4 regions of the Massilia sp. CFBP9026 genome follow, and region 1 is predicted to be linked to each of the others. Evidence: predicted binding sites of a transcription regulator. Region 1 holds the regulator's gene; each other region holds the start of a gene.
The links. The regulator sigma-54, encoded in region 1, starts transcription at its own class of promoters, with help from an activator protein. The targets are predictions, from matches to a motif close to TGGCANGNAANCTGCTTT.

Region 1 (7,962 bases):
GACAATGACCAGCAGCCGCGTGCCCGGCATCACACCCACCACGTCGCGGATATTGGCCGCCATGCGCAGGTTGCGCGTTTCCCAGTAGCCCACGTAGGCGCGGCCGAAGCGCTGCGGTGACGGTTCGTTCATCGCCGCGCCGAAGTCGATCTCGAAGGTCGCCGCAACGTGGGCCGGCGAGTTGTAGGCGCGGTACATTGCCAGCAGCCCTTCCGGGGTATCGACGCCCCGGTCGAGGACCTCGTCCTCTTTCTTGCGCTTCGCATTGGCCGGATTGTCCCAGGCCTTCATGATCGCCTCGCCCGCCGCCTTGCGGTCGGCGTAGGGACGGCCTGCCGTCTGGTCATCCATCGCATACACGCGTTCATGCCCCAGCCGCGCTGCCAGCTGCGCCGCGATCGACACGCTTTCGTTGGGATGGACCGCGAGCTTTTGCAGCCGCGCGACCAGGACGTCATCGAGCCCATCGCCGGTGCGGCGCTCGGCGATGGACAGGCGGAGCCACTGGACCACGGCCGACGCCTCCTCGCCGCCCGCCATGAACACGGCCGCCAGATGCCGCCGCTGGGCCGCCGAGGGCGCTGCGGGCCAGGCAGCCAGCAGCTTTTCGGCCTCGGCGGTGGCCTGCGGCACGTCGAGCCCGGTCGCCGCCCTGGCCGGCGCGGTATCCCGGCAATAGGTGTCGACCGCCTCCTGGTAGCGCGCCGCATAACGGCGCATGAAATCGCACTGCGGCCCGGAGCGGTCCTCGACCGCGATCGCCTGCGGCTTCCAGGCCGCGAGCCGTTCGTTCAGCGGAGCCAGGCTCGATGCCTGGAAGGTCCTGGGCAAATGCGCCAGGTGGGGCGAGCCGAGCACCATGATTTCGTTGACCGGCCCTGTCGTGGGGCCCTTGAGCCGGCTCGGATCGAAGGCCGGCTGGTAGTCCTGCGCGGCGGCGCTGCCGCATAAAGTCATCGAGATCAGCAGGGCACGCAGGCGCATCGGTCTTCCTTTCAAATCATGAAGGCCCGATGTTCACACCCCGTCGCTACGATGTCACGCAAAAATGGATATGCATGGAAACGTTTATGCAAGATGCCTGAGCGGATGCGCGTGCTCCGGCCACACCGGTTCGAAGAAGCGCGCCACCATCCCGGGCGTGACCTGGTCGAGCGATGGCGGATTCCATTGCGGCGCATTGTCCTTGTCGATTACCAGTGCGCGTATGCCTTCCAGCACTTCGCCATGCTCGAAATTGTGGCGCACCAGCGAGCGTTCCATGCGCAGGCAGTCGGCCACGTCGAGCGCGGCGCCGCGCGCCAGCAGTTCGTGGGTCACGCACATCAACAGGGGCGAACGCTGGCGCATGGCGGCCAGCGCCTTGTGTGCGAACGGTGTTGCGTCGCCTTCGAGCGATCCCATGATCGCGGCGACCGACGCCGCGCCGAAATGCGCATCGATGCTCTTGCGCCGGACCTGCAATTCGCTTGCCCCCGCCATTGCAGCAAACGGCGCCGCGAAGGCGCGGATCGCCGCCGGCAGCCCGGCGCCTTGCGTCGACGCGATCAATGCCTTCAGGTCAGGCAACTCGGCGCTTGGCACGAACACGTCGGCCAGGCCGATATACAGCGCGTCGGCGGCGCCGATCGTCAGTCCGGTCAGGCCCAGGTAGTTGCCCAGCTGTCTCGGCGCATGCGACAGGAAGTGGCTGCCGCCGACGTCGGGGAACAGGCCGATGTTCACCTCGGGCATGGCCATCCTGGTACGCTCGGTCACGATGCGCAGCCCGCAATCCGGGCCGCCCTGGGCGATGCCCATGCCGCCGCCCATCACGACGCCATCCATGATGGCGATATAGGGCTTCGGATAGAAATGGATCAGGTGGTTCAGCGCGTATTCTTCGGTGAAGAAATCCTCGAGCAGCGCGCTGCCGCCCATCGGCGACGCATGGCCGACCTCATGGAAGAAGCGGATGTCGCCGCCCGCGCACAAGGCCTTCTCGCTGCTGCTGGTCAGTACGACCGCCTCGACCTGCCCGTCATGCTCCCAGGCGCGCAGCACGTCGGTCAGCGCGCGCACCATCTCGAGCGACAGCGAATTGAGCGCCTTTGGGCGGTCCAGGGTGATGATGCCGGTGCGGTTGGCGATGCGGGTCAGGACGTGGTCGGTCATGGCGTGATCCGTAATGGAAAGACATGCATTTTACCGAACACATAGATGCGCGTAGTACCGGGGAGGCTGGATGCAAAAAGGGCGTCCCCTCAGACGCCCTTAGCTAGTGTGAGCCCTGCGCCTGATCAGGCGACAGCAGCGTCTTCGCCGTCGATTTCCGGCATGCGTTTGATCGAAGTACGGCTATGGTCTTTCAGTTGCTGCTTGTGTTTGAGGATCTGTCGGTCCAGCTTATCCATCAGCGTATCGATCGCGGCGTACAGGTCTTGTGCAACGCTTGCCACGTGCAGGGTCTTTCCCGACACCTGGACGTTGATCTCTGCTTTCTGCCTTTTTTCTTTTTCAGTGAGGTTGTCGACGGCCAGGAAGACGTGGGTGTCGATCACCTGGTCGAAATGGCGAATGATGCGCTCGAGCTTATTCTGAACGTATTCACGGATGGCGGGGGTTACTTCGAGATGATGGCCACTGATTGTGAGGTTCATACACACTCCTTTGAAAATGTTGCACCGTGTGGACCGCACCAACGCGACAAGGCACGACGGGTGTGGACGGCGCAGTTACAAGGACTTGCGGAGGCTTACAGGGGGTATCTTGAGGGCTTCACGGTATTTTGCAACCGTGCGGCGCGCGATGACCATGCCTTGTTCCCCGAGCATCTCCGCGATCTTGCTATCGGATAAAGGGTTCCTAGGGTCTTCTGCTCCTGTCAATTGTGCGATGAGCGCACGGATTGCCGTCGAGGATGCTTCGCCTCCCGCCTCGGTGGCAACGTGGCTGCCGAAGAAATACTTCAACTCAAACATGCCGTGCGGGGTCAGCATGTATTTCTGGGTTGTGACACGAGAAATTGTGCTCTCGTGTAGGCCTAGTGTATCAGCTATCTCACGTAAAACAAGGGGCCGCATGGCAACCGCGCCATGGGAGAAAAAATTGCGCTGGCGCTCGACGATGGCCTCCGCCACACGCAGGATGGTGTCGAAACGCTGGCGCATATTCTTGATGAGCCACTTCGCTTCCTGCATCTGCGCGCCCATCTGCGCCTCGCTCTTGCCCTGCTTGAGCAGGCTGGCGTACAGGCTGTTGACGCGCAGGCGCGGCATCACGTCGGGGTTCAGGGTGACCGCCCAGCCGCTCTTGGAACGGCGCACGATCACGTCCGGCACCACATAGTCCGACACGTTCGAAGCGAACGCCGCGCCCGGGTGCGGATTGCATTGGCGCACCACGGCCTGCACCTCGCGCAAGTCTTCGTCGTCGCAGTCGAGCGCTTTTTTCAGCTTGCTGTATTCGCGCTGGGCGAACCAGCTCAGGTAACCCTCGACGATCTTGAGGGCCATGCGGCGCGTGACCATCGGCACACCCGGCATGCGCCGGATCTGCAGCGCCAGGCACTCGGCCGCGCTGCGCGCGCCGACGCCCACCGGGTCCATGCTCTGCACCAGCGCCAGCGCGCAGCGCAGCTCGTCGATCTCGATATCGAGCTCTTCGGGCAACCGCGCGTGGATCTCGTCGAGCGGTTCCTCGATGTAGCCGTTGTCGTCCAGCGCATCGATCACCAGCTCGGCCAGCGCACGGTCGCGCGCCGACAGGGTGGCTTCGCGCACCTGTTCCATCAGGTGTTCGCGCAGGGTGATGGCGCAGGCTTCCAGTTGCGGGCGGCCGTCCTCGTCCTCGCCGCCGCTGCCGGAAGACGGCGCACCGCCCTCGCTCCAGTCGGCATCAACGCGATCGTTGTCGGCGCCGCCCTCGAAACCTTCGCCATCCTGCGCCGGCGCACCCTCGCCCTCGGCCTGCTGGCCGGGCGCCGGCGGCGCTTCGCCGCTGGCGGGTGCATTGTTGATCGCGCCATCGGCCAGCAAACGCACCGACCGGTCGAGCGGATCGTCGAGCCGCTCGAGCAAGGGGTTATCGCCCAGTATCTGCTCGATCTCCTGGTGCAGCTCGAGCGTCGACAGTTGCAGCAACCGGATCGACTGCTGCAGTTGCGGCGTAAGCGCGAGGTGCTGCGAAGTGCGGAGTTGCAGGGACTGTTTCATCTAGGCGTCGCTCACATGCGGAAGTGTTCACCCAAGTACACGCGGCGCACCGACTCGTCCGCGATGATGTCGTCAGGGCGGCCGGAGGCAAGCACCGCGCCCTGGTTGATGATGTAGGCGCGGTCGCAGATGCCAAGCGTCTCGCGCACGTTGTGGTCGGTGATCAGGACACCGATCTGGCGCTCCTTCAGGAAGCGCACGATGCGCTGGATCTCGATCACGGCGATCGGGTCGACGCCGGCGAACGGTTCGTCGAGCAGCACGAAGCGCGGATTGGTCGCCAGCGCGCGCGCGATCTCCACGCGGCGGCGTTCGCCTCCCGACAGCGACAGCGCCGGATTCTCGCGCAGCTTCTCGATCTGCAGGTCGGCCAGCAGGGTGTCGAGGCGCTCGTTGATCTGGTCTTTCGACAGCGGCTTGCCGTTGTCCTTCTGCAGCTCGAGCACGGCGCGGATGTTCTCTTCGACCGTCAGCTTGCGGAATACCGAGGCCTCCTGCGGCAGGTAGGACAGGCCCAATACGGCGCGGCGGTGGATCGGCAGGCTGGTGATGTCGGTGCCGTTGATGTCGATCGAGCCGGCGTCCGACGGCACCAGGCCGACGATCATGTAGAACGAGGTCGTCTTGCCGGCGCCGTTCGGGCCCAGCAAGCCGACCACTTCACCGCATTCGACCTGCAGCGACACGTCGCGCACCACCAGGCGCTTGCCATAGCTTTTCTGCAGGCCCTTGACGACCAGGGTGCTGCAATCGCCCAGCTCCATCGGGATTGCCGTCATTGCGCTCCTCCGGCTGGGGTGCGCTTGGGCGAGAGGATCAGGGTGCCGCGACCGCCGCCAACCTTGCTCTGGCCGCTGACGTCGTTGCGCACGGTGGCCACTTCCTTGCGGCTGTCATACGAGATGAAAGGGCCGGTGACCTGGTTGCTCAGTTGATCGTTTTCCAGTTCCTTGATCAGGGCATTCGAGTACAGGCGCACCAGCTCGGCGCGCTCGTCGTACTCGATGCGCTCGGCCTGGCCCTCGACCCACAGGTTGGGACCGCCGTCGCGCTTCTGGCGGAACGTGGTGAGCTTGCCGTTGTTGGCGGTGAGCGTTACCGTCATATAGCCTTCGGGCGTTTCCCTGACCACGGCGCGGTCGGCCTTGAGCAACAGCGTACCGCGGGTAAGGATCACGTTACCAGTAAGGGTACGCACGCCGTTGACCCCGTCGAGATCGGCGGAATCGTATTCGACCTGCGCGGGCTTGAGCGAGTCGGCACGTTCGGCGGCTGCCGTCAGCGACAGCAGGGAAAGGAGTACGGCGGCAAATAATTTTTTCATGATAGGGAATGCTGGTCCTGGGTTATCACACGGTGCAGGGCTTACTGGCGCGGGCGTGGCGGATAGATTATCTGGCCTCGGCTGGACATGTGCACTTGCTGGGTGGCGTTGTTGGCGACCATGCCGGTGCCTTTCACGCTCGATGCCCCAAGCTGCAGGTCAACCGGGAGGTCGGTCTTGACGATCTCTTCGTCGGGTAGCACGGTCAGCGCCTGGCTACGCAAGTGCAAGGACTCGCTCTGCGCGGTCTTCGGGCGCTGCAGGTCGACGTCGCCCATCAGTTCGACCCGGTGCTCTTCGTGGAACACCTGGGCGTTCCTGGCGACCACCGTCATTGGCGGGCGGCCCGGCTCGACGCCGCGCAGCAGCGGCTGGTCGACATGCGAGACGTCGCCGCGCGGGATGTGGGCCAGGTGCTTGCCCGACAATACATAGCTCGGCTGGCCATTCTCGGTCATGCGCACGAACGAGAAATTCTCGACGATGTAGTCCGGTTCGTCCGGCGGCCCGCCCAGCTGGGCGTCGATGTCGGAGGCCTGCATCAGTTGCAGCAGCCAGAAGCTGCCGAAGGCGAAGAAGACGCCGATCACGATCATCGCCAGGAGATTCCAGCGATGCGCGGTACGCTTGTTTTGGACGATGGTGGCCATGGTGCGTGACCTCAGGCGAAGTACGGCGCGAGCGCCTGGTCATAGGTGCCCTGGGCGCGCATCACGAGATCGCACACCTCGCGCACCGCGCCGCGGCCGCCGCCATTCTTGGTGACGTAGTGCGCGCGGTGCTGCACCTCTGGATGGCCGGACGGCACCGCGACGGCGAAGCCGACGCGCGCGAACAGCGGCAGGTCGATCACGTCGTCGCCGATGTAGCCGCACTGCTCGGCGGTGAAGCCGGTGGCCTCGAGCAGCTTGGCGAAGCCGATGCGCTTGTCGTGGATGCCCTGGTGGACGTGCGAGATGCCCAGATCGGCCGCGCGCTTGACGACGATCGGCGACAGGCGCGCGCTGATGATCGCGGTCTGCACGCCGGTCTTGTTCAACAGCTGGATGCCCAGGCCGTCGAGCACGTTGAAGGTCTTGGTGACTTCGCCGTCGGGACCATAGGTCAGGCTGCCGTCGGTCAGCACGCCGTCGACGTCGAAGATCATGACCTTGATGCGGGCCGCGCGTTCCATATGGGCCAGCGGGGTAATGGCGGGAATGAATTCACTCATCAAATCACCTTGGCGCGGGTCAGGTCGTGGATGTGCAGCGCGCCGACCAGGCGGTCGTCTTCATCGACCACCAGCATCTGGTTGATGCGGAATTCTTCCATCACGGCGACGGCGTCGACCGCCAGCTGCTCGGGGCGCACGCGGCGCGGGTTGGCGTGCATCACGTCGCGGATCTGGATGTCCGAGAAGTCGTGCATGCGCTCGATCACGCGGCGCAAGTCGCCGTCGGTGAACACGCCGACCGGACGGCCTTCGGCGTCGACGATGGCGGTCATGCCGAGGCCCTTGCGGGTGACTTCGAGCAGCGCTTCGACCAGCGAAGTTTCGGGGCGCACGCTCGGCACCGCGTCGCCGCTGCGCATCACGTCGCGCACATGGGTCAGGAGGCGCCGGCCCAGCGCGCCGCCCGGATGCGACAGCGCGAAGTCTTGTTCACGGAAGCCGCGCGCGTCGAGCAGCGCCACGGCCAGCGCATCGCCCATGGCGAGGGTGACGGTGGTGCTGGTGGTCGGCGCCAGGTTGAGCGGGCAGGCTTCCTTGTCCACCGCGATGTTCAGGTGCACGTCGGCCAGCTTGGCCAGGCGCGAGGCTGGTTTACCGGTCATGGCGATCACGCGTGCGCCAAGACGCTTGACGGCCGGCAGGATGTCCAGGATCTCTGACGATTCGCCCGAATTGGAAATCGCGATCAAGACGTCATTTTTGGTGACCATGCCCAGGTCGCCGTGCGCGGCTTCGCCCGGGTGCATGAAGAAGGCCGGGGTGCCGGTGGACGCCAGGGTGGCGGCGATCTTGCGGCCGATGTGGCCCGACTTGCCCATCCCGGACACGACCACGCGGCCGTCGCAGGCCATGATCAGCTGCGCGGCGCTCACGAAACTGTCGTCGTCGCCCAGGCGCGCCTGCAGCGCGCGGATGGCGTCCGCTTCGATCGACAGCGTTTCGCGGCCCAGGTCCAGGACGCGCCGGGCCAGGGTTTCGTCAAAACTTTTCGGCATTATTTTTTCATCGGTTACACTCATTTTGGCAGTATAAACGAATTGGGAAAGCAAAAAACTTGCCAGTCGTAACAAACGATAACAAGCGACCGCCGCACCACACCTGGCTAGTGCCATAAGATCAACACTTTTGCTGTTTATCCCAGCTTCGCACCAATGCATTCCGGCCTCGAACTCACCCTCCTCCTTCTGGGCTGCGCCGTCCTGGGCGTGGTCGTCTTCCGTAGCCTGCAA
Region 2 (7,962 bases), on a different contig from region 1:
CCCGTCAGCCCACTCTTATTTCTGCCATGAAAACCTTTCACTGCGACAAGTGCTCACAACAGATTTTTTTTGAAAACACCCTCTGCTTCAACTGCGACAGCACGCTCGGCTACCAGCCGGCCACGCGCAGCGTCAACAGCTTCGAGCAGACCGAGGAGGGCCTGTGGCGCAGCCTGAACCGCACCGACGCCGGCAAGGTCTATAAACAATGCAGCAACTATGTTCAGCACAATGTATGCAACTGGATGCTGCCTGCGGATGACCCTCACGATTTATGTGCCTCGTGCCAGCTGACCGTGATCATCCCGGCGCTGACCTCCGAAAAAAACCGCATCCTGTGGGCGCGTCTCGAAGCGGCCAAGCGCCGTCTGCTGTTTTCGCTGGCGACGCTGAACCTCACCCCGGCGTCGAAGGAAAACGAGCCGGAGACCGGCCTTGCATTCCAGTTCCTGGAAGACGGCGTGACGGACCAGTGCGTGATGACCGGCCATGCCGACGGCGTGATCACCCTGAACATCGCCGAAGCCGATCCGGCCGAGCGCGAACGCACGCGCGAGCAGATGCACGAGCGCTATCGCACGCTGCTGGGCCATTTCCGTCACGAAAGCGGCCATTACTATTTCGACCGCCTGGTGGCCAATAGCCCGTGGATCGACGAATACCGCTCCCTGTTCGGCGACGAGCGCCAGGATTACGGCGAGAGCCTGAAGCGTCACTATGAGAACGGGCCGGCCGACGACTGGGCGGAGCGCTTCGTGAGCAGCTATGCCAGCTCGCACCCATGGGAAGACTGGGCCGAGACCTGGGCCCACTACCTCCATATGATCGATACGCTGGAGACGGCGCACTCCTGCGGCCTGCAGCTCAAGCCGCGCAAGGCCGACGAGCCGGCGCTCGACGGCATCACCTTGCCGACCAGGACGGACGCGTTCGACGATACCCTGAGCGACTGGTTCGCGCTGACTTATGTGCTCAACAGCCTGAATCGCAGCATCGGGATGCCGGACTCCTATCCGTTCACGCTCAGCCCACCGGTACTGGAAAAGCTGCACTTCGTGCACCGCGTCGTGCGCGCCCAGATCAAGCAAGCGACGGCGCCGGTCAAGCCGGCCGCGACGCCGGCGCCTGCCACGCCGGGCGCCTGAGCCGACGCACCGTCATGAAGCCCGCACCGCCGTTTTCCTCAAAACGGTGCGGCGCGCGCCATGCCGGTGCATCCCGTCACGCCGTCTGGGTCTGGGTTTGCGTCATCCCGCCCAGGGTCTGCGTCTGGGATTGAGTCTGTCCTTCTTCGGAAGAAACCGGCTCGATCGGGATCAGGAAGTCGCGGCTGATGCCGTTGCCCAGTGCGTCGACCGACGCCAGGAAGCGGGTCAGGAAGGCGTGCAAGCCTTCTTCGAGGATGTCGCCGATCGGGGCCGACTGCAGCATGGCGTACAGTTCCATGGCCAGGCGCTCGGTATCGTGCGACTGCGCATTGCGCACGTCCTTCAGGTTGGCCACCACCGCGGCGATGCACGCCACCAGCGAGCGCGGCATTTTCTCTTGCAGGATCAATAGCTCGGCCACGCGCTTCGAGGTGATGGCGTCCCGATAGACCTTGCGGTAGGTCTCGAAGGCGGACACCGAGCGCAGCAGCGCCGCAAGCTGGTAGAACTCCGCCTGCGTCCCGGCCTGGACCGCATCGTGCGCTCCGAACCTGAACTTGACGTCGAGGATGCGCGCCGTGTTGTCGGCCCGTTCCAGGAAGGTGCCGAGGCGGATGAAGTTGAACGCCTCGTCCTGGAGCATGGTGCCCAGCGTGACGCCGCGCGACAGGTGCGAGCGGTACTTGACCCATTCCAGGAACTGGCCGGGATCGTGCTCGAAGGTGCGCTTGCCGAGATGCTGCTGCAGCATCAGCCAGGTCGTGTTCTCGGTTTCCCATACCTCGGTGGTCAGGGAGCCGCGCACGGCGCGCGCGTTCTCGCGGGATGCGCGCAGGCAGCTGGTGATCGAGGACGGGTTGTCCGGATCGCGGACCATGAAGTCGATCACGTTCGCTTGCGTCAGCGCGGGGTACTTGGCCTCGAACTGCGCCTCCAGCTCGGACACGCCCAGCATGCTGCGCCAGCCCTTTTGCTCGGCCTGCGCCGACTGCGGCATCAGCGAATACTGGACCCGGACATCGAGCATGCGGGCCGTGTTTTCGGCCCGCTCGGTGTAGCGGGCCATCCAGAACAAATGATCTGCGGTGCGGCTCAACATGCTAGTTCTCCAAAATCCAGGTGTCCTTGGTGCCGCCGCCCTGCGACGAATTGACCACCAGCGAACCTTCCTGCAGCGCCACCCGGGTCAGGCCGCCCGGCACCATCGACACGGTCTTGCCCGACAAGACGAAGGGACGCAGGTCGATGTGGCGCGGCGCGATGCCCGCTTCGACATAGGTCGGGCAAGCCGACAAGGCCAGCGTGGGCTGGGCGATATAGCCGTCCGGGTTGGCCACCAGGCGCTCGCGGAAGGCCTCGATCTCGGCGTGGGTCGAGGCCGGCCCGACCAGCATGCCGTAGCCGCCCGCGCCGTGCACTTCCTTGACCACCAGCTCGGGCAGCCGCGACAGGGTGTACGCGAGATCTTCTTTCTTCCGGCACTGGTAAGTCGGCACGTTGTTCAGGATCGGTTTTTCGCCCAGGTAGAACTCGATCATGTCCGGCACATAGGGATAGATCGACTTGTCGTCGGCCACCCCGGTACCGATGGCATTGGCCAGGCCGACCCGTCCGGCACGCACCGCGTCGAGCAGGCCCGGCACGCCCAGGGTGGACTCGGCGCGGAAAGCGCGTGGATCAAGGTAGTCGTCGTCGATGCGGCGATAGATGACGTCGACCTGCTTCGGCCCGCGCGTGGTGCGCATATAGACGGTGTCGTCGCTGACATACAGGTCTTGCCCCTGCACCAGCGCCACCCCCATCTGCTGGGCCAGGAAGGCGTGTTCGAAATAGGCAGAGTTATGCATGCCCGGCGTGAGCACGACCACGGTCGGATCGTCGAGGCCGTGCGGCGCCACGGTGCGCAGGTTATCGAGCAGCAGGTCGGGATAGTGCTCGACCGGCGCCACGCGGTTGCTCGCGAACAGCGCGGGGAACAGCCGCATCATCATCTTGCGGTTTTCCAGCATGTAGGACACGCCGGAAGGCACCCGCAGATTGTCTTCCAGGACGTAGAACTCGCCCTCGCCCGCGCGCACGATGTCGACCCCGGCGATATGGGCGTAGATATTCGAAGGCACCCTGACGCCCTTCATGGCGGGCCGGTACTGCGCATTGTTCAGGATCTGTTCGGGCGGGATGATGCCCGCCTGCAGGATATCCTGGTCATGGTAGACGTCGTGCAGGAAACGGTTCAGTGCGGTCACCCGCTGCACCAGGCCGGCCTGCAGCTTGGCCCACTCGGCGGCGTCGATCACGCGCGGGATGATGTCGAAGGGGATCAGCCGCTCCTTGCCGGCATTGTCGCCGTAGACGGCGAAGGTGATGCCCACCCGCTGGAAGGTCAGCTCGGCCTCGGCCCGCTTTTGCGCGATCAGTTGCGGCGACTGCAAGGCAAGCCAGCGCGCGAAGGCGTCGTAGTGAGGCCTTGCTGTTGCCGCAGAGGAATACATTTCATCGTAAAATTTCGGCATCGGATCCTCCAGTGGCATAGGTGCAATCAAGAAACGTGCCAGCTCGGCGGCGCCGCACCAGCGAATTATATTGCGGGTATGAATCATGCTTGTGCACAGTTGAAACAGGAATATATCGATGTGCTGGTATCGTTCGTGACCACCCCTATAAAGGCATTCCCGCATGGCTATCCGGATCGCGCTGCACCACAAGACCAGCTACCGTTATGACCGGCAAGTCGCCCTCTCGCCGCATGAGGTGCGCCTGCGTCCGGCCCCGCATGCGCGCACGCCGATCCTGTCGTATTCGCTGTCGGTGCTGCCACAAGAGCATTTCATCAACTGGCAGCAAGACCCATACGGCAATTACATCGGCCGTTTCGTGTTCCCGGAAAAAACGGACACACTCGAGTTCACGGTCGACCTGATTGCGGACATGACCGTCATCAATCCCTTCGATTTCTTCATCGAGAGCTATGCCGAGAATTTCCCCTTCGCCTATCCGGCGCAACTCAAGGCGGAGCTGAGCGCGTATGCCCAGGCCGAGCCGCCCGGTCCCCGCCTGCTGGCCTGGGTGGAGGCGGCGCGGCGCGAGCTGCTGGCGCAGCCGATGAATACCAACGACTTCCTGGTGGCGATCAACCAGCGCCTGCAGCGCGATATCGCCTACCTGTTGCGGATGGAGCCTGGCGTGCAGACGCCGGAAGACACACTGGAAAAGTGTTCCGGCTCATGCCGCGACACCGGCTGGCTGCTGGTGCAGATCCTGCGCGAAATGGGGCTGGCGGCGCGCTTCGTCTCGGGCTACCTGATCCAGCTGCGCGCCGACCAGGAAGCACTCGACGGTCCGAGCGGCCCCCTCGAAGACTTCACCGACCTGCATGCCTGGACCGAGGTGTACATTCCCGGCGCCGGCTGGATCGGACTCGATCCGACCTCGGGCATGCTGGCGGGCGAAGGCCATATCCCGCTGGCCTGCACCGCGCTACCCTCGTCGGCGGCGCCGGTGACGGGCTTCAGCGACCAGGCCGAGGTCACCTTCATCCACGAGATGACGGTCACCCGCATCCATGAAGACCCGCGCGTAAGCAAGCCGTACACGGAAACCGACTGGCAGGCCATCGACCGTCTCGGCCAGCAGGTCGATGCCGATCTGCTGGCCCAGGACGTGCGCCTGACCCAGGGCGGCGAGCCCACCTTCGTCTCGATCGACGATATGGACGGACCGGAATGGAATACCCTGGCACACGGCGACAAGAAGCGCGAACTGGCCGGCAATCTGATGCACCGGCTGAAAAACCACTTCGCGCCGGGCGGCATGCTGCACTATGGCCAGGGCAAATGGTATCCGGGCGAGCCGCTGCCGCGCTGGGCCCTGAATATCTTCTGGCGCGTCGACGGCCAGCCAATATGGCTCGATCCGTCCCTGTTCTCGGACGAATATATCGACGATGGCTATGGCAGCGAGGAAGCCGGCCACTTCATCGTCGAGCTGGTCAAGTCGCTCGGCCTGCCGGCGGGCAGCGCCATCGCGGCCTATGAAGACGTGCTGCTGCAGGCCCAGCGCGAGCAGGCGCTGCCGCGCAACCTCGATCCCTTGCAAGCCGACCTCAAGGCGCCGGAGGAACGGCGCCGGCTGGCGCGCCTGCTCGAGCGCGGCCTGGGCCAGGTGGCCGGCTATGTGCTGCCGCTGCAGGCGAAGGAATACGACCCGGCCGTCATGCTCGGCACCAGCTGGCGCACCTCGCCCTGGCCGCTGCGGCGCGAAAACCTGTACCTGCTCGAGGGCGATTCGCCGATCGGCCTGCGCCTGCCGCTGGCCACGCTGCCGTGGGTGCTGCCCGAAGAACGCGATCCCGGGTTCGATGTCGATCCGTTCGCGCCGCGCGCCGCCTTGCCGGCCGTGAAGAAGGACCGGCGCCCGGTGCTGGGTCTGGCCGCCGGCAAATCGGCGGACAAGGCCGCCAGGGCCGGCAAACCGGTTACGCCGGCCGCGCCAGCCGAACCGGCCGCGCGCGACGTGATCCACACCGCGCTGTGCGTCGAAGTGCGCGCCGGGCGCCTGTATGTGTTCATGCCGCCGCAAAAGCGCATCGAGGATTACCTGGCGCTGGTCAGTGCGGTCGAAACCACTGCCGCCAGGCTCAAGATGAAGCTGCGGATCGAAGGCTATGCACCGCCGCGCGACCCGCGCATCAAGTTGCTCAGCGTCACGCCCGACCCTGGCGTCATCGAAGTCAATATCCATCCGGCCGCCACCTGGAATGAGCTGGTGCACAACGTGACGACCCTGTACCAGGAAGCACGCCTGACGCGCCTGGGCACCGAGAAATTCATGCACGATGGCCGCCACACAGGCACCGGCGGCGGCAACCACGCCACCCTGGGCGGCGCCAGCGTCGACGACAGCCCGATGCTGCGCCGGCCCGACCTGCTCAAGAGCCTGATCACCTATTGGCAGGTGCATCCGGCCCTGTCCTACCTGTTCTCGGGCACCTTCATCGGGCCGACCAGCCAGGCGCCGCGGGTCGACGAGGCGCGCGACGACAATCTGTACGAGCTGGCGATCGCCTTCCAGCAAATGGACCAGGTGCTGCCCACCCTGCACCCGGGCGACAAGCCGTGGATGGTCGACCGCCTGCTGCGCAACCTGCTGGTCGACCTGACCGGCAATACGCACCGCGCCGAATTTTCGATCGACAAGCTGTATTCGCCGGACGGCCCGACCGGCCGCCTGGGTCTGGTCGAATTCCGCGCCTTCGAGATGCCGCCGCACGAACGCATGAGCCTGCTGCAGATGCTGTTGCTGCGCGCGCTGGTGGCGCGCTTCTGGAAACAGCCCTGCCAGGCCCGTCTGGTGCACTGGGGCACCGCCCTGCACGACCGCTGGATGCTGCCGCATTTCGTCGCCCAGGATATCCGCGACGTCGCGCGCGACCTGCGCGCGGCCGGCTATGCCTTCGAAGACCGCTGGTTCGATCCCTTCATCGAGTTCCGCTTCCCGCGCTTCGGCAGCGTCGTCTACGAGGGCGTCGAGATGGAGTTGCGCCAGGCGATCGAGCCGTGGAATGTGCTGGGCGAGGAAGTCTCGGCCGGCGGTACCGCGCGCTATGTCGATTCGTCGGTCGAGCGCATGCAGCTGAAGGTCACCGGCCTGACCGACGGCCGCCACGTGGTGGCCTGCAACGGCCGCATGCTGCCCTTGCAACCGACCGGCGTGCCCGGCGAGTACGTGGCCGGCGTGCGTTTCCGGGCCTGGAGCCCGTGGTCGGCGCTGCACCCCAGCATCAAGGTGCAGGCCCCGCTCGTCTTCGACCTGGTCGACACCTGGAATGGCCGCTCGATCGGCGGCTGCACCTATCATGTGGTGCATCCGGGCGGGCGCAACGAAACGGGCTCGCCGGTCAATGCCAACGCCGCCGAGGCGCGCCGGGTTGCGCGGTTCTGGCCGCATGGCCATACGCCGGGCCCGTTCACGGTACGCAAGGAAGAGCCCAATCCGGGCTTCCCGATGACGCTGGATTTGCGCTGGCAGCCGGTTTGACCTATTGTTTCGTACCAAACGTATTGCTGCCTTCATGTCCAACCAGTTACTAGCCCATTATCTCGCCGCACCGGACGGTTTCGATGAAATGCTCGACGCGGCGAAGATGCCGCGTGCCCACTGGCGTGCGCTGCTAGCCAACCTGGAGCAGGAAGCGCCGGGCATGATGCGCCAGCGGCGCGAGATGGTGCAGCGCCAGGTGCGCGAGAACGGCGTGACCTATAACGTGGCCGCCGACGCCCACGGCAAGCAGCGGCCATGGGACCTGAACGTGCTGCCGCTGATCCTGCCGCACGAGGAATGGAGCGGCATCGAGGCGGCCGTGATCCAGCGCGCCACCTTGCTCAACAAGATTCTGGGCGATGTGTATGGCAAGCAGGAGATGCTGCACGAGGGCCTGCTGCCGCCGGCGCTGGTCGACGGCCATGCCGGCTTCTTGCGCCCTTGCCACGGCATGCGGCACCACGACGACGTCGCCCTGCATTTCTACGCGGTCGACCTCGCGCGCGCGCCGGATGGCCGCTGGTGGGTCATGGCCGACCGCACCCAGGCGCCGTTCGGCGCCGGCTATGCGCTGGAAAACCGCGCCATCATCGCCCCCACCTTCCCCGACCTGCTGCGCCAACTGAAGGTGCAGCCTCTCGGCAGGTTCTTCCGCACCATGCACGACAGCCTGGTGCACTGGGGGCGCTTGTGCGCGGCGACCGGCGACCATCCCGCGCCGCTGCGCGAGGGCGAGGCGCCGCTGATCGTGCTGCTCACGCCAGGCCCGCGCAGC
Region 3 (7,962 bases), on a different contig from region 1:
ATTTTGTTCGAAAGAAGCTAACCGCTTACTTGGAGCAGGCTGAAAACAATCTCGGATCCATTCCGCTTTCCGATTTAAATAGTTTATCAAGGCTAGCTGTAGAATGTTGGCCGCTTTCTATTCCTGCCGGTGAAGCGGTTATAGTCGCAGAACAAGCAATGAGAAAGATAGCGGAAAAATAAAAAGATTGACTCTAATTGCGGAGGCCGTGCCGAATGTCAGACCGGACCCGCTTACGCAGAGACAGGCAATGACTAAATTACAGAAATTCAGACATATCGAACTAGACCCGAGCTACGACAAAACACAGAACCCGAAGCGATTAACCGTGAGGGAACTACTGCCAGTTGGGGCATCATGGGAACACAATGGACAAAAATATGAAGTGCTGAAACCATGGGGAGTTCTCGCCGTGCCGTTAAACGATTTCCGCAGCATTGCCATTGTGGAGGGACCATTCGAAACGGGACAAAAAAATCATGCTTACGTCATGAATGCGAACGGAAGTGTTCGCCTTGAAATAGACAAGCCAAGAGAATTAATCACTTCGTCATTTTACGATGTTTATTATGTTGCCAGCGCGCTTTGCTTCTTCTTATCGGGATCATCAGGTGACTTTCGCTTATCAATAAATGAAATTGACGGGACGATTTTCAAAATCAGTCCGAGCCGATGATCGTGTCGTCAGTTAGATCTCCAAGCGGTAATACAATGGGTTTTGAAGGTGTGAGCGAGATATGCGAGCGGTACAGGCAGGAGATCTGGCAACCGTTCCGCTTCTAGGGGCAGTACTTTTATGAAGAGACCGGACTGCATTACAACGGATACCGTTACTACGATCCCGATACGGCGCGATGTCTACGCGGTTCCCGATTAGGTTGGTGGGGGGCTTCCATATATATTCGAACACACGTAACCCAACTGGTTGGACTGCTGCCCTTGGTCTGTCTGGCAGTTCCTCCCAGCGCAGAAATAAAAAGCGAGCGCAAGCCGAAAGCGGCAATGTGGCTTGCCCCACGTGTTGTCCGTGTCCGTCGACACAAGGAAGCATTGATACTCCTGATGGTCCTGCGTTGCAGAGTAATGCGCCTGAAGCTTTGGCAGCAATAAAGCATGTGCAAAGTGGGGCTTCATGAGGCAGTCGAACTCGTGTCGTACTGTCCAATCTACTGACGTCACTGATTCTATTGGAGAGCCGAATGTCATTGAAAATCATTACAGTCGGAGACAAAACCGATCACGGCGGCACAGTGATTAGCGGTTCACCCAAGCACGACATCAGGGGAAGAGCGATAGCCCGGTTGGGTGACAAAGTAGACTGCCCGCTGCCCTATCCCGGTGGCAAACCGCACGGTGTCAACAAGATCATTACTGCCCACGAAACATTGACAATCGACGGGATGCCCGTTGCGGTCGAGGGATGTATGACGGAATGCGGGTGCAAGTTGATCGGCAGCTTGCCTACGACGGTCGGTTGATGACCTTGCGAGGTGTTGACTTGTCGATCTAAGACTAGCAGCGTGACGTAGCGCCCCTTGCAGGCCAAGGGTAGACATGGCCGACTCAACATCTGCCGTACTTGTGATGCGACTCCTGATAGGCTACTATTCCCTCCCCTTGGCTTAGCGCTGGTTCGAGCCCAGTTCGCGGCCCACCGAAGATTCAATAGTAAGAACGTCAGCCTTCAGGCTGGCGTTTTTGTTCTCGGCTTATTCTTGCCCCTCCCCTTTCGCTCAACGACGACCGCCCCATGACATACGAAGACTTTCTCGATGAAGTAACAACCCTGCTCACCGAAATCTACAACCTCGACGACGAGGCGGCGATCAAACTGGTGGTCGATGCGCAGGACGCAGAGTACTTCGTCGCGCACGACGACAAGGAAGAACTGCGTACGGTCGCCCAGGCCAAGCTGGATGCCGTCGCGCTGTACGAAGCCAAGCAGAACCGCAACCAGACGCAGCGCAAGCAGCAGCAGCGTCAGGTGCAGAAGAAGAAAGCCCCCTGAGCCCGGCCTGAGCTGGAGGAACGCCCCATGACGATGGACTTCGCCGAGCGCATGACTGTCGATGGCCTCGTCTATTCGATCGACACCTTTGCGCTCGAGCCATATCGCAAGTCACTGGCTTCGCCGCCACGCTTCAAGCCCTGGCCCGGCTGTTCGAATGGCTATTACGGCACCTGGGAAATCCGGGAATGCGGCCATGAGCGCATCTTGTACCTGACCGGATTCAACCCGCAAATCGGTCTATCGCTACTCTTTCCGGACGATGTAGTACCACTCGCCGCGACCTGGTTCAGCGGCATCATCCGCGGCTGGCACGGCGAGCGCCGCCGGACCGGCTACCCGCCTCGGAATATCTACCCGGACGAGATCTATGTCGAGATCGCCGCCGGCAGGGTCGTGCGCGAATGGATACTCGACCTGCGCGCGGTGCCGGACCAGACCGAGGAAGAATGGCGCCAGTCGGTACCCTCCTTCCTGTGGCAGTTCTATCCCCAACCGGCGCCTGGCTAGCTACGCCGCTTCCGCTGCCGGATGCGCCTGCTTGCGATACAAGAACTCCAGCACCGCCTTGCGATGCTCGGTATAGCGCGCATCCTGCGCCAGCGCGACCCGATCGCGCGGCCGCTCCAGTCCCACCTCGACGATTTCACCGATGGTCGCAGCCGGCCCATTGGTCAGCATCACGATCCGATCCGACAGCAGCACCGCCTCATCCACATCGTGCGTCACCATCACCACCGTGGACCTGGTCGCAGCCACGATCTTGAGCAGCTCGTCCTGCAAATGCGCCCGCGTCAACGCGTCGAGCGCTCCGAACGGTTCATCCATCAACAACACCTTCGGCTCCATCGCCAGCGCCCGCGCGATGCCCACCCGCTGCTTCATGCCGCCCGATATCTCATGCGGCCGCTTCGCCTCGGCACTGGTCAGGCCCACCAGCGCCAACGCCGCCATGGTCCGCTCGCGCAGTTGGACCCGCGTCTCGGCGCCGCCAAACACCCGCTCGACCCCGAGATGGATATTCTCGTAGCAGGTCAGCCACGGCAGCAGCGAGTGATTCTGGAACACCACCGCCCGCTCCGGCGACGGCCCGGCGATCTCGCGATTCGCGCACAGCAGCACGCCCGCCGTCGGTTTCAACAAGCCGGCGATCAGGTTCAGCAAGGTCGACTTGCCGCAGCCCGAGTGCCCGATCAGCGTGATGAACTCGCCCTTGCGCACTTGCAGGTCGATCCCCTGCAGCGCCTGGAACACGCCCTTCTTCGTATGAAACGCCATCTCCACGCCGGTGATGTCGATGAATTTGGTTTGAAGGTCATCCATGATCGCGCTCCTTAATCAGTTAGCCACTTGTTCGTGCGTCAGTGCCCGCGCCAGCGCCACCAGGGCCTGCTCGAGCAGCAGCCCCACCACGCCAATCACGACGATGGCGATGATGATGTTCGCCACGTTCAGGTTGTTCCACTCGTCCCACACCCAGAAGCCGATGCCCACGCCGCCGGTCAGCATCTCGGCCGCCACGATCACCAGCCATGCGGTGCCGATGGCGAGGCGCACGCCGGTCAGGATGTACGGCAGCGCCGACGGCAGCAGGATCTTGGTCAGGATCTTCCACTCCGACAGGTTCAGCACACGCGCCACGTTCATGTAATCCTGCGGCACGCGCTGCACGCCGACCGCCGTATTGATGATCATCGGCCAGATCGAGCAGATGAAGATCGACCAGATCGCCGCCGGATCGGCCGACTTGAACACCAGCAGGCCAATCGGCAGCCAGGCCAGCGGCGACACGGGTTTCAGCAGGCTGATGATCGGGCCGAACATGCCGTTCACGAACTTCACCCGCCCGATGATGAAACCCAGCGGAATGCCCACCAGTGCCGCCAGCCCGAAGCCCACGGCCACGCGCTTGAGCGATGCCAGCACGTTCCAGCCGATGCCCTGGTCGTTCGGGCTGTTGTGATAGAAGGGATCGGCGAACAGCTTGAGCGCTTCCTGGAAAGTCACCAGCGGCGACGGGAAGGTCTCGTTGCGGGTCGCGATCAGCTGCCACACCAGCACCACGAAGGCGATGCCCACCACCGGCGGCAGAACCGCCTTTACCGCCCTGGCGAACGGCTGCGCGCCGCGCACGACGGGCGCCGGCTTGCGTGCAGGAGGCGTGGCACTGGCGGCAGGCGCCTCGACGGCAAGCGGCAACGTAACAACGGTCGCGCCGCCACCTGCAGGCGCATGGTGCTCGGATTTCAGGATAGCGTTCATGGCATTCCCCTATTCAGACAAGATGACAGCAAATGAAAATCAGACCCTGACCTTGAACGAGGCGGCGTAGGCTTTCGGGTCCTTGCCGTCCCATACGGTGCCGTCCATCAGCTTCGAGCTGCGCATCGGACTCGCAGGCACCGGCGCCTTGGCCAGCGTCGCCGCATCCTTGTACAGCGCGACCTGGTTGACCGCGCTCGCCACGGCCAGGTAATCGGGATCCTGCTTGAGCAGGCCCCAGCGGCGATGCTGGGTCATGAACCACATGCCGTCCGACAGATACGGGAAGTTGACCGCGCCGTCGTTGTAGAACTTCATGTAGTTCTGGTCGTCCCAGGTCTTGCCAAGGCCGTTCTGGTAGCGGCCCATGATGCGCTGGTCGATCGCGTCCTTGCTGGTGTTGACGTACGACTTGGCGGCGATGACCTCGGCCATCTTGTTCTTGTTGGCCATCGAGGCGTCGATCCAGCGGCCGGCCTCGATGATGGCGGCCATCATGGCGCGGCAGGTGTTGGGGTGCTTCTTCGCGAACTCCAGCGTCGAGCCCAGCACCTTCTCGGGATGGTCGCGCCAGATGTCCTGGGTCGTGATGGCGGTGATGCCGATGCCGTCCATGATGGCGCGGTGGCCCCACGGCTCACCGACGCAGAAGCCGTCCATATTCCCGACCCGCATATTGGCCACCATCTGCGGCGGCGGCACCGTGATGACCTTCGCTTCCTTCATTGGGTTGATGCCGTTGGCCGCCAGCCAGTAATACAGCCACATCGCGTGGGTGCCGGTCGGGAAGGTCTGGGCGAAGGTAAATTCGCGTTTTTCGGTGCGCATCACCTTGGCCAGCGACTGGCCATCCACGGCACCCTTGGTCGCCAGCTGCTTGGAGAGCGTGATCGCCTGGCCGTTATTGTTCAGGCCCATCAGCACCGCCATGTCCTTGCGCTGGCCGCCGATGCCCATCTGGACGCCGTACAGCAGCCCGTACAGTACATGGGCCGCATCCAGGTCGCCGTTGGCCAGCTTGTCGCGCACCCCGGCCCACGAGGCTTCCTTGCTCAGCACGAATTTCACGCCATACTTTTTGTCGAAGCCCAGCACCGAGGCCATCACCACCGACGCGCAATCGGTCAGTGGGATGAAGCCGATCTTGATCTCGGTCTTTTCCGGCTTGTCCGAACCCGCCGCCCACACGCCGCCCGTTGCCAGCCCCATCAAGCTTCCTCCCGCTACCAGACCTGCGCCATGAATGACCTTCCTGCGCGTGACGTCGACTTCGTCGACATCCGCCGCCGCTACGCTCTTCGCTTCAAGCTTCTGATTTTTCATCGCAATCCCAATGTAGTCAGGCAAAAAAAAAGACGCGTACCCGACATGAACGCATTCATGTTCCGGTAGACGTCGTTGTCTTGGTGGGCGCTGCCTTCGTTGGCGGCGCACGCAGCGCTCCATTGCGCTGATGATGATTACGCAATCTTCATGCCAGCGAGTACGCAGAGTGACGCGCCGTCATTTCGCACCGCCGGCGCACCGCGCGATGGCGGAAATGGCGCACTGCGATTGCGCAGCGCATCATTTTGGACGGGCTGTTGCGTCAACTCAGAGAACCTGCAAATACGCCCTTCTGCTACCGCATACGGCATGCTAGGATTGGTTGTTGCACTGAGAAAACATCCGTTGTCTCAATCGTGCGCCCCTTGTATATACCGGGCACACATGTAAAATAAATAACGTCCTGAACGCAGCCAGACTTGCAGGTCTTGCTCCCGTCCCGGATCCCGATTTCGAAGCTTTTGTACTGGCATCCGCATGTCACGCATCCACCGCCCGCCTCACTCCAGCCAGCGTCACCAGACCGACTTGGCGGGCCGGCGCAGTTGTCGGTAAATCCGCTTCCGCCGAGCGCGCACACGCGCCTGACCGGCGAACCATCTTCATATTTCGCCCGGCTCACGCCGGCCATTCATTGATTTGCCTGTCTCCATTCGAGACGGCGTTGGAGTTAACCATGAACACCGAACATACCGAACGCCACCATTCTTCGATCCATGCCGCCACCGCGGTCGACCGCAGCAACCCACGCGCGCCGAAGCGCGGCATCGCCAAGGACATCGTCTCCAGCGGCCGCCGCCTGCGCACCCGCATCGGCGTCATCGCCGCCGCCTGTATCGGCCTTACCGCGCTGCTGATCGCCTTCGAGTAAGTACACCGTGCCGCGTGCGGCCCGGTTGTCGGCTCGATGCCGGCTGGGCTATACTGCCCCGCATCATCGTCGATCGGGATCGCATGCAGTTCCAGGCCACACGTCAGCACGCACCTTATCGTGCAGCGAGCGCACCCCTGCGCCGGGTGCTGGCCTGCCTGTGCGCGCTGAGCCTTGCCCTGCAACTCGTGGGCGCCTCGTTCCACGATCATGACCTGTCCGAACAGCTGTCCGACTGCGTCAGCTGCCAGATCGCTTCCCATTCGACCGCCGACCTTCCAGCGGCATCGCCACAACTGCTGGCACTCTTCCTCGTCATCGCCTTCGTCCTTGCGCGCCTGCCGCGCCCCGCGCCGGTCGTCCTGCGCCGCTACCTGATTCCTTCCCGCCAGGCGCCTCCGCGCCACTGATCCGTCTTTGAATCCCTCGCAGGCCGCGTCAAACCGGCCTGCGGGCGCGCATGCGCGTTCGCGCACGGCGTGCGCCCACTGCTTCAGCTTCACCACAAAGGACCACGATGACCATGACTACCCCTGCCCTGGAAGCGAACGGCGTGACCGTCGCCTACCAGTCCACGCCCGTGCTCAACGAGCTGTCGCTGCGCGTCGCGCGCGGCGAGATCTACGCTCTCCTGGGCGGCAACGGCGCCGGCAAATCGACCACCATGAACACCTTCCTCGGCTTCACGGTTCCCCGCTCCGGCAGCGTGCGCGTATGCGGCATCGACGTCGCCGCCGATCCGCTGGCGGCGCGCGGCCAATTGGCCTATGTGCCCGAGAACGTCGCCCTGTACGAGCACCTGGACGCGCGCGAGAACATCGAATACTTCCTGCGCCTGGCCGGCAGCAGCTGGACCGACGCCACCATCGACGAGGCCCTGGACGCCGTGCGCCTGGATGCCTCGGCTTGGCGGCGCCGCCTGGGCGGCTACTCGAAAGGGATGCGCCAGAAGGTCGCGATCGCGCTGGCCGTGGCGCGCCAGGTGCCGGTGCTGCTGCTGGACGAACCCACCACCGGCCTCGATCCGCAAGCCACCAGCGAGTTCAACGCCCTGCTGCAAGACCTGCGTGCACGCGGCAGTGCGATCTTCATGGTCACCCACGATTTATTGGGCGCGGCCGAGGTGGCGGACCGCATCGGCTTTCTCGAGCGCGGCCATATCAGCCACGAAGTCACGGCCAGCGGAGACGAACGCTACGACGTGCGCGACCTGTACCGGAGATATGCGGGAACCAGCCAGACAAAGGATGCGGCATGAGCGCCACCCTGATGCAGGCGCTGCCCGCCATCGCCCGCAGCGAATGGCGCGCCATGCTGCGCAACCAGGTCGCGGTGGCCGCCGGCATCCTGATGCTGGCGCTGACCTTGGCCGCGATCCTGGTCAGCCATGAACGTGTCGACGCCGTGAACGCCGAGCGCGCGCGCTTTCAGGGCACGGCCGACGAACAGTGGAATAGCCAACCCGACCGTCACCCGCACCGCGTGGTGCACTACG
Region 4 (7,962 bases), on a different contig from region 1:
GCGGTGTCGGCATCCTGGCCGTTCTTGACGTAATCGATAGCGTAGCCGGACTGGCGCAGGGATCGCGTCAGGCCGTCGGCAAGTACGCTATCATCTTCGGCGAGCAGAATTCGCATGGTGGCACCTCGGTTATAGGTTGATACGTCGTTCCCGCGCAGGCGGGAACCCAATCCGTATGCACTGTGACTGCGGTTTTCGCTAGCGGTTGGTGCAGAACTTGGATCCCCGCCTGCGCGGGGATGACGTGTATTGTGTTTGATTTGTCGCAACAATGCGAGTCTCACCCCATTTATTGACAAAATGGTTACGTATTAGTGCTTGCAAAAACCACTGGATTTTTATACAGTAGTGGCTATTGAAGTGCGCGTGCGCGCCCACACCTTGCCTACTCCACGATTGAAAGTACACCATGGACGACAAAAAATCCGCATTGAACGCCGCTGAAAAGGGCAAGGCGCTGGCAGCCGCCCTGGCGCAAATCGAAAAGCAGTTCGGCAAGGGGTCGGTCATGCGCATGGATGCCAATGCGCCGGTCGAAGAAGTGCAGACTGTTTCCACCGGCTCGCTGGGCCTCGACATCGCCCTGGGCGTCGGCGGCCTGCCGCGTGGCCGTATCGTCGAGATCTACGGCCCTGAATCGTCGGGTAAAACCACCCTGACGCTGCAGACCATCGCCCAGATGCAAAAACTGGGTGGCACCTGCGCCTTCATCGACGCCGAGCACGCGCTCGACGTTACCTATGCCCAAAAACTGGGCATCAACCTGAGCGACCTGCTGATCTCGCAGCCGGACACCGGCGAGCAAGCACTCGAAATCACCGACGCCCTGGTGCGTTCGGGCAGCGTCGACCTGGTGGTCATCGACTCGGTGGCGGCACTGACCCCGCGCGCCGAGATCGAAGGCGATATGGGCGACTCGCTGCCGGGCCTGCAGGCACGCCTGATGTCGCAAGCGCTGCGCAAGCTCACCGGTTCGATCAACCGCACCAATACGCTGGTGATCTTCATTAACCAGATCCGCATGAAGATCGGCGTCATGTTCGGCAGCCCGGAGACGACCACCGGCGGTAACGCACTGAAGTTCTACGCCTCCGTGCGCCTGGACATCCGTCGTACCGGCTCGATCAAGTCGGGTGACGAAGTGATCGGTAATGAAACCAAGGTCAAGGTCGTCAAGAACAAGATCGCGCCACCGTTCAAGGAGGCCCACTTCGACATCCTGTACGGAGCTGGCACCTCGCGCGAAGGCGAAATCCTGGACCTGGGCGCCGACAACAAGATCGTCGAGAAGTCGGGCTCGTGGTACAGCTATAACGGCGAGCGCATCGGCCAGGGCAAGGACAATGCCCGTCAGTTCCTGGTGGATCGTCCAGCCCTGGCGCGTGAAATCGAGAACAAGGTCCGTGCCGCCCTGGGCGTGCGCGAACTGCCGCCGGCGGCAGCCGGTGGCGACGACAAGCCGAAGCTGCAGGCAGTTGGTGAGTAATCGCCTGGCGAGGGCGGCGCGGCAGGGTAGCGCCGCGGGTTTCTACCCGTTCGTTCTCGCCATGTTGTCGATCACGGTGTCCCCATGCCAGCTCCTGCACTAAGCCTCAAGGCGCGCGCGCTGCGCTACCTGTCGCAGCGCGAGCACAGCCGGTTCGAGTTGCGGCGCAAGCTGGCCAAGTATGCCCAGGAAGACGAAGACGTCGACGCCCTCCTGGATTTCCTTGAAAAGAATAACTGGCTGTCGCAGGAACGTTTCGCCGAATCCCTGATCAACCGTAAGGCCAGCCGCTACGGCAATAGCCGTGTGGTGGCCGAACTGCAAAGCCATGGCGTCACCGGCGATGCGCTGGTTGAGATCAAGGCCGGGCTGTCCGACAGCGAGACGGCGCGCGCCGTCGAAGTCTGGCAGCGCAAGTTCGGCACGGTCGCCACCGACGCGGCGATGCGGGCCAAGCAGATGCGCTTTCTGTTGCAGCGCGGCTTTTCGCAGCGTGCGGCACGGGTGGCGATGCAGGGTAGTCCTGCGGACGATGAGTTCGATGTGAGCTGATGGATGTCGGTTCATCGGCCCGATTGCTCCAGGCGCCAGCGTGGAGCGTCATCCCCGATATGCTTAGACGCATATTCCTCAACGGGCGATGGCGCTGCACGCTGGCGCTTTTTGCCGTCTGGGCATTCCAGGTCGCTGACTGATCCTATCCCAAATACATATCTTTCATTCACGTTGTGAATAGGGTGGGGGCTGTCATTCAAGACAGGCGAATAATATAAGCGGCAAACGCGCCGTCATATTCCCTTGAAGTCCCTTCATCTCCTCGTAGTAACCCTTACCCACCTTTCTTTCCCATGCGCCGCTGTGGACGCTGTGCTAAACTTTGCGGGTTTAAGCAGCGCCGCATGAGCGGTTGTTGTCGCAGAAGCTGCGGCAACGTGCAAGTAGCACACCGGCTGCATCACTAACCGCCGTCTCGACGGCACTGGTATTTATGCCTTTGTCACCTCCCGTATCGCGCTCGCTCCGGCATACGCGCGCCATCACAGTCGAAGCGTTCGCGCGCGACGATGGCTTGTGGGACCTCGATGCCAGCATCCGCGATGTGAAAACGCGTACTGTCGCGCTTGCTTCCGGCGAACGGCCCGGCGGCACGCCGGTGCACGACCTCAAGCTGCGTGTAACCATTGACCGCGACCTCAACATCGTCGATGCCGAAGCCGCATCCGATGCCGTCCCGTATCCGGGCTACTGCGATACCATCGGCCCTGCCTACAAGAAGTTGATCGGGCTCTCGCTCGTGAACCATTTCCGGTTGCATCTGAAAGACCGCCTATCCGGCGTACTCGGCTGCACCCATTTGACCGAATTGGCCCAGGTGCTGCCGACCGCAGCCTTGCAAGCCTTTGCTGACGACAATGTCGACGCCCCAGGTGGGCTCGGCGGCTCGTCAACCGACCGTCCATTTGAGCTCGACCGTTGCCATGCCCTGCGCAGCGACGGCCCTGCCGTGGCCAAATACTACCCACGCTGGTCGATCAAGGCCGTCTCGGGTTAGCGTTCGTCGTTTTTACTTTTGTAGTTCAACCGTATTTCTAATTCAGTAATAGAAGAAGGGAAGCCAGCATGAAGATCCATGAGTACCAGGGCAAAGAGATCCTCCGAAAATTCGGGGTGACCGTTCCGCGCGGCATTCCGTGCATGTCGGTCGAAGACGCTGTCAAAGCCGCTGAAGAGCTGGGCGGTCCGGTCTGGGTCGTCAAGGCACAGATCCACGCTGGCGGCCGCGGCAAAGGCGGTGGCGTCAAGGTCGCCAAGTCGATCGAGCAAGTCAAGGAATACTCCGAGCAGATCATGGGCATGCAGCTGATCACTCATCAGACCAGCCCTGAAGGCCAGAAAGTGCGTCGCCTGATGATCGAAGAAGGCGCCGACATCAAACAAGAGCTGTACGTGTCGCTAGTCACCGACCGCGTCACCCAGAAAGTCGTGCTGATGGCCTCGTCGGAAGGCGGCATGGACATCGAAGAAGTCGCGCACAGCAACCCAGAAAAAATCCACAATGTCGTGATCGACCCTAAAGTCGGCCTGACCGATGCGCAGGCTGACGATGTCGCCGCCAAGATCGGCGTGCCTGCTGGCTCGATCGCCGATGCCCGCGCCAACCTGCAAGGCCTGTACAAAGCCTACTGGGAAACCGACGCATCGCTGGCCGAGATCAACCCACTGATCGTCACCGGCAGCGGCAAGATCATCGCCCTGGACGCGAAGTTCAACTTCGACGCCAACGCCCTGTATCGCCGTCCAGAAATCGTCGCCTACCGCGACCTGGACGAAGAAGATCCAGCTGAAGTCGAAGCATCGAAATTCGACCTGGCCTACATCTCGCTCGACGGCAATATCGGCTGCCTGGTGAACGGCGCCGGCCTGGCCATGGCGACCATGGACACCATCAAGCTGTTCGGCGGCGAGCCGGCCAACTTCCTGGACGTGGGCGGTGGCGCTACGGCCGAGAAAGTGACCGAAGCCTTCAAGATCATGCTGAAGAACCCTGACCTGAAAGCTATCCTGGTCAACATCTTCGGCGGCATCATGCGTTGCGACGTCATTGCCGAAGGCGTGATAGCTGCTTCGAAAGCCGTGTCGCTGCAAGTGCCACTGGTCGTGCGCATGAAGGGCACCAACGAAGATCTGGGCAAGAAGATGCTGGCTGAATCGGGCCTGCCGATCATCGCCGCAGACACGATGGAAGACGCAGCGAAGTCGGTCGTTGCCGCCGCCGCTGGTAAAGCCTAATTCGCTAAGGAAATAAAAATGTCGATTCTGATCAACAAAGATACCAAAGTAGTCACCCAGGGCATCACCGGCAAGACCGGCCAGTTCCACACCCGTATGTGCCGCGACTACGCGAACGGCAAGGAAGCCTTCGTTGCTGGCGTGAACCCGAAGAAAGCCGGCGAAGATTTCGAAGGCATTCCAATTTTCGCTAACGTTGCTGAAGCCAAGAAAGAAACCGGCGCCAACGTGTCGGTGATCTATGTCCCACCAGCAGGTGCAGCAGCTGCCATCTGGGAAGCCGTCGAAGCCGAGCTGGACCTGGCAATTTGCATCACCGAAGGCATCCCTGTCCGCGACATGATGGAAATCAAGGATCGCATGGCCAAAGCTGGTTCCAAGACCCTGCTGCTGGGTCCGAACTGCCCAGGCCTGATCACCCCTGACGAAATCAAGATCGGCATCATGCCAGGTCACATCCACCGCAAGGGCCGTATCGGCGTCGTGTCGCGTTCGGGCACCCTGACCTATGAAGCAGTCGGCCAGCTGACCGCACTGGGCCTGGGCCAATCGTCGGCAGTCGGCATTGGCGGCGACCCGATCAATGGTCTGAAGCACATCGACGTCATGAAGATGTTCAATGACGATCCTGACACCGACGCGGTCATCATGATCGGCGAAATCGGCGGCCCGGACGAAGCCAATGCGGCTTACTGGATCAAGGACAACATGAAGAAGCCAGTCGTCGGCTTCATCGCTGGCGTCACCGCGCCTCCAGGCAAGCGCATGGGCCACGCCGGCGCGCTGATCTCGGGCGGCGCAGACACTGCGCAAGCCAAGCTGGAAATCATGGAAGCCTGCGGCATCACCGTCACCAAGAACCCGTCGGAAATGGCGCGTCTGCTGAAGGCAATGCTGTAATCCTGACGATCTCTTGATCGACAGCTAAGACGGGGAGCTTCGGCTCCCCGTTTGTATTTATGAGTCTATTTTTCGTCGACAAACTTCGTCGCCTGACAAAAATTGCCGTGTGGCACTGACAAATTTTGTCACCCGAGGCGCCAAATTTTGTCGCGGCACAGGGTTTTCTTATCTCAGGATTAATAAAATCGACCGTTTCTTGCTGCTTTCGGGCTGGCACGCCGCTTGCATATAGGAAAGCGTAGCAGCTGAGCAGCACAAGACACGTAGTCCTAACTTTTGAAATACCACCCTGGAGAGAAAAATGAACTTCAAGCAAATGCAAACCAAAAAAGCCGAAGGCGGCTTCACCCTGATCGAACTGATGATCGTTGTCGCGATTATCGGTATCCTGGCCGCCGTCGCGATTCCCGCATATCAGGACTACGTGGCCAAGGCGAAGTTCTCTTCTGCGCTGGCTGAAGTGTCGCCTGCCAAGACTGGCTTTGAAGTTGCGTTGAACGACGGTTTGACGCCGGTGATCCCTGAAGCTGGTACGGCTGTTGGCGAAGGCGAAGCCGCCATTGGCGTCCAAGCCACTAACGGTAACTCGACGATTGAAGTGACCACTGCCACGGCTGCTGGCGTTATCACTGCAACGATCGTTGGCGGTTCCGGGGCAGTCGCCGGCGAGACCATCACGCTGACTCGCGATGAGACCACGGGCCAATGGACTTGCGCAACCACTGTTGCGCAGAACCTGGTTGGGCCAACCAGCACCTGCACTGGTGTTTAATCGAAAAGCGAAGTTCTCTACCTAGCCAAAAAGCCCGCTTCGCAGCGGGCTTTTTGCTTTCCGGCCTTACTTCGCAGCAGGCTGTGTCTTCAGATACTGATCCAGCCACCCCACCACGTTGTGATGCCACTGCACCGAGTTCGCCGGCTTGAGCACCCAGTGGTTTTCGTCCGGGAACACCAGCAACTTGCTCTCGACACCCATGCGCTGCAGCGCGGTAAAGGTGCCCAGCGCCTGCGCGGTAGGAATCCGGAAGTCCAGATCACCCTGGATCACCAGCATCGGCGTCTTCCACTTGTTCACGTGATGAACCGGATTGAAGCGCTCATGGTTCTCCGGCACCTTGAAGTAAGGCCCGCCGCTCTCCCAATCGGTAAACCACTGCTCTTCGGTCGAGTACGCCATCCCGCGCGTATCGAACACGCCGTCGTGATTCACGATGCACTTGAACTCATCCGACCAGTTGCCCGCGATCCAGTTCATCATATAGCCGCCGTACGACGCCCCCAGCGCGCAATCGCGTGAGCGATCGAGCCACGAGAATTTCTGCACCGCCGCGTCATAGCCCTTCTGCAGGTCGACCAGCGGCTTGCCGCCCCAGTCGTTGCTGATGGAATCAGTGAACTTCTGGCCATAGCCGGTCGAGCCGTGAAAGTCGATGAACACGGCCGCGTAACCCGCGCCCGCATACACCTGCGGATTCCAGCGATAGCTCCAGCTGTTGCCGAAGCTGCCCTGCGGACCGCCGTGGACGATGAAGGCGACCGGATACTTCTGGCCCGGCTGCGCATTCCACGGCTTCATCACGTAGCCATACACGGTCTCGCCATTGGCGCCGGCAAACGAGAACTGTTCCGACTCGCCAAAGCGCACGTCCTTCAATCGTTCCGTGTTCACATCGGTCAGCTGCTTCGGCTTGCCGCCCAGTTTCATCGAGAACAGTTGCGCGCCCGACTGCAGGTTGGCGTGGGTATAGACCAGCGTATCGCGCCGCAGGTCATAGGCGCCGACCGCGCCCTTGTCGGTCAGCGGCGTCACCTTGCCGCTGGCGACGTCGATCGAGAACAGGCGGTGCTGGCCGATGTCTTCGGCATCGACGATCAGCGCCTTGCCGTCCGCGCGCCACACCAGGCTGCCGGCCGAGCGGTCCCAGTCGGCCGCCAGCTTGCGCTTCTCGCCGCTGGCCACGTCCATCAGCATGACCTGATAACGGTCGGCCTCGAAGCCGGGACGCGCCATCGCGAGATACGCTAGGGTGCGGCCATCCGGCGAGAAGGTGCCCTTGGTATCCCATGCCGGATTGTCCTGGGTCAGGTTGCGCGGCGCCGCGCCGCCCGTGGCCGGCACGCTGTACAGGTTGAAATTGGTCGACCAGGCTTCGGTCTTGCCGGCGATGCGCGCCGAGAACACGATGGTCTTGCCGTCCGGGCTGAAACGGTATTCCTCGCGGTCGCCGAAAGGCTTCGACGGCACGTCGCCGTCGAGCGAGCCGGACAGGCTGACAGGCTCGCCGCCGACCTTGCCATCCGCACCCAGCGGCGCCGAGAACAGCACCGCATTGCGGTGGTCGCCCCAGGTATCCCAGTGACGCACGAACAGGCGGTCATAGACCTTGCCGGTGGCCTTGTCCTTCTCTTTGGCATCCAGGCGCGACTTCGTGCAGGCCAGGTCGGCGCAGTCGCGGAACACGGCCAGGCTGAAGGCCAGGCGGTCGCCGCTCGGGGCGAGGCGGAAGTTGTCGACGTCCAGCGGCAGGTTCGTCACCTGCACCGGCTCGCCGCCGGCCACCGGCTGGCGCCATACCTGCGACGAGCCCGAGCGCGCCGACAGGAAGTAGACGGCGTCGCCCGACGGCGACCATTCCGGATCGCTGCTGCTGGACGCATGCTGGCTCAGGCGTTGCGGCGCCGGCTTGGCGGCGCGCAGGTCGACCATCCACAGTTGGGTATTGCCGCGGTTGTTCTCCATGTCCGTGCTGCGCACGGTATAGATCACGCGCGTGGCGTCCGGC

Region 2: SOM28_RS20805 (transglutaminase family protein) is a predicted target of sigma-54. The motif match lies at 3,736-3,753, and genes of this name have one in related genera.
Region 3: SOM28_RS19600 (CmpA/NrtA family ABC transporter substrate-binding protein) is a predicted target of sigma-54. The motif match lies at 5,732-5,749, and genes of this name have one in related genera.
Region 4: SOM28_RS05865 (pilin) is a predicted target of sigma-54. The motif match lies at 5,391-5,408, and genes of this name have one in related genera.

Annotation. Positions count from the first base shown of each region.
Region 1 is NZ_JAXCWH010000012.1:17,737-25,698, forward strand. It holds gene SOM28_RS23410 (DUF5694 domain-containing protein) at 1-984, opposite strand, end outside; gene SOM28_RS23415 (enoyl-CoA hydratase/isomerase family protein) at 1,069-2,154, opposite strand; gene hpf (ribosome hibernation-promoting factor, HPF/YfiA family) at 2,280-2,639, opposite strand; gene SOM28_RS23425 (RNA polymerase factor sigma-54) at 2,715-4,193, opposite strand; gene lptB (LPS export ABC transporter ATP-binding protein) at 4,205-4,957, opposite strand; gene lptA (lipopolysaccharide transport periplasmic protein LptA) at 4,969-5,517, opposite strand; gene lptC (LPS export ABC transporter periplasmic protein LptC) at 5,559-6,167, opposite strand; gene SOM28_RS23445 (KdsC family phosphatase) at 6,179-6,730, opposite strand; gene SOM28_RS23450 (KpsF/GutQ family sugar-phosphate isomerase) at 6,730-7,752, opposite strand; gene SOM28_RS23455 (monovalent cation:proton antiporter family protein) at 7,885-7,962, shown strand, end outside.
Region 2 is NZ_JAXCWH010000009.1:57,864-65,825, forward strand. It holds gene SOM28_RS20790 (zinc-binding metallopeptidase family protein) at 27-1,145, shown strand; gene SOM28_RS20795 (alpha-E domain-containing protein) at 1,222-2,247, opposite strand; gene SOM28_RS20800 (circularly permuted type 2 ATP-grasp protein) at 2,249-3,661, opposite strand; gene SOM28_RS20805 (transglutaminase family protein) at 3,825-7,184, shown strand; gene SOM28_RS20810 (circularly permuted type 2 ATP-grasp protein) at 7,219-7,962, shown strand, end outside.
Region 3 is NZ_JAXCWH010000008.1:82,534-90,495, forward strand. It holds gene SOM28_RS19570 (hypothetical protein) at 251-676, shown strand; gene SOM28_RS19575 (PAAR domain-containing protein) at 1,200-1,478, shown strand; gene SOM28_RS19580 (hypothetical protein) at 1,751-2,008, shown strand; gene SOM28_RS19585 (hypothetical protein) at 2,036-2,518, shown strand; gene SOM28_RS19590 (ABC transporter ATP-binding protein) at 2,519-3,331, opposite strand; gene ntrB (nitrate ABC transporter permease) at 3,347-4,270, opposite strand; gene SOM28_RS19600 (CmpA/NrtA family ABC transporter substrate-binding protein) at 4,310-5,479, opposite strand; gene SOM28_RS19605 (hypothetical protein) at 6,273-6,467, shown strand; gene SOM28_RS19610 (hypothetical protein) at 6,551-6,877, shown strand; gene SOM28_RS19615 (ABC transporter ATP-binding protein) at 6,991-7,725, shown strand; gene SOM28_RS19620 (ABC transporter permease) at 7,722-7,962, shown strand, end outside.
Region 4 is NZ_JAXCWH010000002.1:386,074-394,035, reverse strand. It holds gene SOM28_RS05895 (response regulator transcription factor) at 1-116, opposite strand, end outside; gene recA (recombinase RecA) at 410-1,486, shown strand; gene recX (recombination regulator RecX) at 1,571-2,038, shown strand; gene SOM28_RS05880 (DUF2889 domain-containing protein) at 2,475-3,038, shown strand; gene sucC (ADP-forming succinate--CoA ligase subunit beta) at 3,107-4,276, shown strand; gene sucD (succinate--CoA ligase subunit alpha) at 4,295-5,176, shown strand; gene SOM28_RS05865 (pilin) at 5,481-5,951, shown strand; gene SOM28_RS05860 (S9 family peptidase) at 6,018-7,962, opposite strand, start outside.